Regions from separate parts of the Belliella baltica DSM 15883 genome, predicted to be linked through region 1. Evidence: riboswitches for the same ligand, from Rfam matches in the RefSeq annotation. Region 1 holds a riboswitch; the other holds the start of a gene.
What was found. A riboswitch is a leader RNA that binds a small molecule or an ion and turns the genes downstream of it on or off. The one in region 1 is predicted to bind S-adenosylmethionine.
Positions count from the first base shown of each region.

Region 2: it holds a riboswitch for S-adenosylmethionine, as region 1 does, so the genes downstream of both, BELBA_RS09650 (trans-sulfuration enzyme family protein) here and BELBA_RS17315 (homocysteine S-methyltransferase family protein) in region 1, are expected to answer to the same signal.

Region 1 covers NC_018010.1:3,819,296-3,822,514, reverse strand. Annotated here, with positions in the region: gene BELBA_RS17320 (hypothetical protein) at 1-1,006, shown strand, start outside; SAM riboswitch class I at 1,141-1,243, shown strand; gene BELBA_RS17315 (homocysteine S-methyltransferase family protein) at 1,316-2,359, shown strand; gene metH (methionine synthase) at 2,352-3,219, shown strand, end outside.
Region 2 covers NC_018010.1:2,085,733-2,088,951, reverse strand. Annotated here, with positions in the region: gene pth (aminoacyl-tRNA hydrolase) at 98-658, shown strand; SAM riboswitch class I at 839-942, shown strand; gene BELBA_RS09650 (trans-sulfuration enzyme family protein) at 1,151-2,320, shown strand; gene BELBA_RS09645 (DUF2911 domain-containing protein) at 2,469-3,050, opposite strand.

The DNA.
Region 1 (3,219 bases):
ATTGTTAAATGTAGGCTATTCTTTGACAGAGGAAGGTAGTTTTCAATTCATTCATTATATGTCTGTAGGATCAGGATTTTTAAATTTTCAAATGCTAAAAGAAAATCCTGCTGAAACTGTCAATCAATTTTTGCAAAACCCTGCTCATGGTTTTGTCTTAAGAGACGGGAATATTCATAAGGGCAGTCGATATTTTACAGGTTTATTAACTGAAATTGGATTTCAGGCGTCATTAGACGTAGAGATCCCAGGCCGCGAAGAGGTGCTTGAGATTATGACAAAATTCGGTTATGCTTTTAGCCCCTTTGAAAACTCATGGGAGCTGAATGGAATTCAATTTGATAATGCGCAAAGTGGTGCATTTATTAGAGCAGGTGTTGGGATTTCTCTACCTGATCATAATTTCTTTTATAAAGATGCCTCTTTAGGAATTCACTTGATCAGTGGCCTTCATTTTACAAGTCCAGATCAATTCAATACAATTCTTGAACAAAATGGACTTGAGCCTTTTGAAGAAAAGCCTAATAATTGGGGAGTTAAAATTTTGGGAGAAAGTAAAGGCATACTTTATGGAGCTGATATTTATAACGTTTCATTACAAGGTGGTGCAAATGGATTTTCATCACAGACTTTAAATAGTGTAAGACTTTACGGGAATTTTGGAAGAAAATTTTTCGAAAGAAAAAATCTTGAGTTGGGAGGTGTAGCGGGTATTGGGTATGCTAATTTGAGATATTCATTGATTAACAATTCCAAACCAGATTTTCCTTTGCTTTTTGAAGAGCCAGATTTTGATGGTTATTTAAGAAAATCTGGAATGATGGCCAAGCCTGAAATCTATATCATGTATGCTGTTCCTTTTAGTTCTGAAAGAGGAATTAATTTAGTCTTTGGTATTCAGGGAGGTTATGAAGCTCCTCTGAGCAGGTTTAGATTATTAGATACTCCCATGTATAAATACATGGCAAACCCATATTTACATTTTTCTGTTGGTATCAGACCTTAATTTATTAGAGATATTCTTCCAATTTTATTATTGATAGTACCGTTTTTTATTCAATTCATTATTGAATTATACTTTTTGACAAACAATTTTTGAAAATATGAATATAATTAAATTATAGAACTTACCTTTGAGATTGCTTATCGAGAAAGACCGAGGGAAGGGCCCTGCGACGTCTTAGCAACCTGAATCAACAAGGTGCTAACTCCCATTCTGAAGTAGAACAGAAATAGATGAGCGGTAGATTAGATTAACAGTCTTTTTTCTTCCGGTTCTTGCTCGAATAAGTTTTTTGAAAAGATATAGAGCAAAATGAATAGAACCAAGCTACTTCTCACCCAATCAAAGAAAAGGATCTTAATTCTGGATGGAGCCATGGGCACCATGATTCAGCGATATAAGCTGACAGAGGAAGATTTTAGAACTCCTGAGCTAAAAGATTACCCTAAGCCGCTCAAAGGAAATAATGACTTACTTTCACTTAGCAGACCTGATATAATCAAAGCTATTCATGCTGCATATTTGGAGGTTGGAGCTGATATTATTGAGACTAATACATTTAGCGGAACTACGATAGCGCAGGCAGATTATGGCTTAGAACGACTTGCTTATCAAATTAATTTCCAATCAGCAAAAATCGCAAAGGAAGTTGCTTTAGAATATTCTCAAAAAACACCAGATAAACCCAGATTCGTAGCTGGAGCAGTAGGCCCTACCAATAGAACAGCATCTATTTCGCCGGATGTTAATGATCCTGGTTACAGAGCTGTTTCTTTTGATGATCTAGCCTTAGCCTATAAGGAACAGGTAGAAGGCTTATTGGACGGAGGTTCAGACATCATCTTGGTCGAAACCATATTTGATACACTCAATGCCAAAGCAGCGATTTATGCCATTCAAGAAGTATTCGAAGAGAGAGGTTTACCAATAGATCCACTAGAAGGTGGTATTCCTGTGATGATTTCAGGAACCATTACAGATGCATCAGGGAGAACACTTTCAGGACAGACTACAGAAGCATTTTTGATTTCTGTTTCGCATATCCCACTTTTTAGTATAGGTCTTAATTGTGCTTTGGGGGCAAAAGAGCTCCGTCCATATTTAAAAGTACTCTCAGAAAACGCTCCTTTCAATATCAGTGCCTATCCAAATGCTGGTTTACCGAATGAGTTTGGTCAATATGATCAGGATTCAGAAGAAATGTCAATTCAAGTAGAGGAGTTTCTTAAGGATGGATTGATTAATATTTTGGGAGGCTGTTGTGGAACCACACCTGATCATATTGCAGCTTTAGCCAAAACAGCTGCCAAATACAGCCCAAGAAAATTAGAATTTGTAAACGAATCAGATGACTAAGATAAAAAATAAAGGTGTGATGAAGCTTTCGGGATTGGAGCCTTTGATTTTCACTCCCGAAATCAATTTCGTCAATATCGGTGAACGAACCAATGTAACTGGATCAAAGAAATTTGCTCGATTGATTTTAAATGGGCAATACGATGAAGCTTTGGAAGTAGCACTTGACCAGGTTCGAGGAGGAGCACAAATACTGGATGTGTGCATGGACGAAGGGATGCTTGACGGTGTAGCTGCGATGCAAAGATTTCTTAATTTGATAGCGTCAGAACCAGAAATCAGCCGTATTCCGATTATGATTGATAGTAGTCGGTGGGAGATTATATTGGCTGGACTGAAGTGTATTCAAGGCAAAGGAATTGTAAATTCGATCAGTCTAAAAAACGGTGAGCAAGAATTTATTCAGCAAGCCAAAACTATCAAAAAATTTGGTGCTGCTGTTGTCGTCATGGCCTTTGATGAAGATGGACAAGCGGATACTTATCAGCGAAGAATCGATATTTGTAAGCGCAGTTATGACATCCTAGTTGATGTAGTCAAATTCAACCCTGAGGATATTATTTTTGACCCGAATATTTTTCCTGTGGCTACAGGGATGGACGAACATAGAAAAAATGCTATCGACTTTTTTCATGCCACCCAATGGATCAAGCAAAATCTCCCAGGGGCTAAAGTCAGTGGAGGTGTGAGCAATGTGAGCTTTTCTTTCAGAGGGAATAATCCTGTGAGAGAAGCCATGCATGCTTCTTTTCTATATCACGCGATTCGTCATGGAATGGACATGGGCATTGTCAATCCTACAATGTTGGAGATTTATGATGATATACCAAAAGATCTATTGGAAAAGGTGGAGGATGTAC
Region 2 (3,219 bases), 1.7 Mb from region 1:
ATATTGTAAAATCCTGCTTGTTCGCGAGCAGGATTTTTTATTTTTTTACTCACAATTTTGTAGAAATCAGGTATAAAGTAGATTTAGGTACAATAAAATGAAATACTTAATAGTTGGATTGGGAAACATCGGCCCTGAATATGAATTGACGCGACACAATGTAGGTTTCCTAACTTTAGATAGATTAGCAGATAAACAGGGGGTTTCATGGAAAAGTGGGCGTTTGGCATTTACCACTGAGTTCAAATTCAAAGGCAGACAATTTTATCTGATCAAACCAACAACCTACATGAATCTCAGTGGAAAGGCTGTAAACTACTGGATGAAAGAATTAAATATTCCTAAAGAAAATATTTTGGTTATTGTTGATGATGTTGCGCTACCGTTTGGGAAGTTGAGAATGCGAGGCAAAGGATCAGCAGCAGGTCATAATGGACTAAAAAATATTGAAGAATTGACAGGAGGTCAAGATTACCCAAGATTAAAATTTGGAATAGGTGACGATTTTCCAAAAGGACGGCAAGTGGACTATGTCTTGGGACGTTGGACAGCAAAAGAGATTGAGGAACTTCCAATATTTATGGATAAAGCAGTTGAAATGATCATATCTTTTTGCACAATTGGTATCAATATGACCATGATGCAGTTTAATGAATGAAGAGATTTAAGATATTATTTTTCTGATTTTAGATTTAAAAATAATCCATCTGCAAAATCAGGGATAGTTTCATCAAATCTAAAATCTACCTTCTTAAATCTAAAATTAGATAGAAATCTGCGAGGTCAATTTTTTGAATTTTAAGATTTAGGGCTTTACTTTGTAGCAATTCAGTTTACTGATTTATAAAGAAGAGGTGAGAGAACAGGCTCTGTGACCCTCTGGCAACCATCACATCCCAGCTGAAAGGTGCCAAAACCTGCCCAATGTGGGAACTATAAGTTAGATGTTATGCAAATTTACAAATGGTATCCTTATTCTTTTAAATCCATTTACATTCTCAAAAATGTGAATAGAATTACCATATACCACGATATCTTTCCATTATATTCACTTTATTTCAATCGTATCTCTACTACACCATAGCTATTTCATATTCTCAAATTTCTTGTCCCTGTCCCTAATAACTATTCCACAGTTAACCAATACAAAATGTCCCATTTCGAAACTGATGCAATAAGAATTAACGCATCCAAATCAAATCAAAGAGAACATTCTGCACCACTATATTTAACTTCAAGTTTCACTTTCGATTCCGCAGAGGAGGCCAGAGCCATGTTTGCAGAAGAAATTCAAGGGAATATTTATTCTCGATATGCTAACCCAAACTCGTCTGAACTTATTGATAAAGTATGTGCAGCAGAAGGTACTGAGGATGGTATAGCAACTGCCTCAGGAATGGCAGCAATGTTTGGAAGCATGGCGGCACTGTTGCAGCAGGGCGATCATATTTTAGCTTCTCGCTCGCTATTCGGCTCTACACATCAACTTTTGACTAGAGTATTTCCAAAATGGGGGATTAGTTCTACTTATGGAGATATCTCTGACATCTCCAATTGGGAAAAATTAGTACAACCCAATACCAAAATGCTCTTTATCGAAACACCTTCTAACCCAGGCTTGGAGATCATAGATTTGGAATGGGTAGGACAGTTTGCAGCAGCACATAATTTGATCCTTGTAGTGGACAATTGCTTCGCAACGCCATACCTTCAGCAACCAGCCAAATGGGGAGCACATATCGTAACACACTCAGCGACCAAATTCATTGATGGACAAGGAAGGGTTTTGGGTGGTTTGATTCTTGGAAAAAAAGAATTGATCCAAGAGGTACAATTTTTTGCCCGACATACTGGGCCATCTATATCTCCATTCAACGCTTGGATTCTTGCAAAAAGTATGGAAACCTTGGCTGTCAGGATGGATAGACATTGTGAAAACGCCCTTGCTGTAGCTAAGTATTTCCAAGATAGCACTGACTTGGATTTTGTGAAATATCCATTTCTTAAATCTCATCCGCAATATGATTTGGCCAAAAAGCAGATGAAGCATGGAGGAGGAATCATTACACTAACTCTAAAAGGCGGAATCTCAAGAGCTCAAAAATTTATCGATCAATTGCAAATGATTTCTGTAACAGCAAATCTGGGAGACAGTAGAAGTATTATCACGCATCCAGCCTCCACTACCCATAGCAAACTCACTGAAGAGGAGCGTGAAAAAGTAGGGATCAGCGATGGACTGATCAGACTTTCTGTAGGCCTCGAACACCAAGAGGACATCATCAAAGATGTAGAGCGTGCATTGGAAAAGTCGAGATGATCTGTAAGAAGAAAAGACCTAATAGGTTTTGAAAACCTATTAGGTCAACTAAATAAAAGGGAAGAGCATCAGATACTCTTCCCTCCTAACTTATTGATTGAAACTTACTGTTCAACTAATCTCTCAATCAATCAGTAACTACTTTATTTTATCCAATTACGATTGGCAACACTAGTTTTTCCCACTTCACCACAATTCCGGGAGCTTCGACAGAAATAGAAAGTTGCTCTTGGCTTTCTTCTACCCAAGTAGGTGTAGATTCTACTCTAAGCACATCGAATTCTTCTTTGTATTGAAAATGTCCATGTTCTAAATCCCATTCAGAATTGAAAATCACAGTCCATTTACCTGACTCTTTAGGAATAGTAAATAAAGAGTATTTACCAGCTGGAAGCACGGAACCTTCTACTATTATATCTGAGCCAAATTCAACAAAAGTAGCTTCATTTGCCCCTGTTCTCCAAACTTCATTGTAAGGAACCAGATCTCCCCACAAAACTCTGCCTTTTACAGAAGGTGCACCGTACTGAACACTTAAATTCACATTGTCACCTACAGTACCTTCGGTAGTTCTTAATGGACTTGCACGTTCTTCAACAGGTGCAACTTCCTCCATTCCTTCCATTTCTGTGGTTGTTTCCTCCTCTGTTTTGCTCTCTCCACCGCATCCGTAAAAGGTAATTGATCCAGCCAATAGAATGGCAATCATCCAAGCATTTGATTTTTTCATATGGTTTTGATTTTTTTCGAATTCGAATTTAAAGAATTTTTCTTGAAGTCAAGATGAGAAATCTTAAATCAACATATTACTCCCGATTCTTCAGCTATAAAACTCATTTTTTCATTTAAAAAACCAAAGTGAATCAAAAACTTAACTGGAAAAAAGTATTTTACATTTA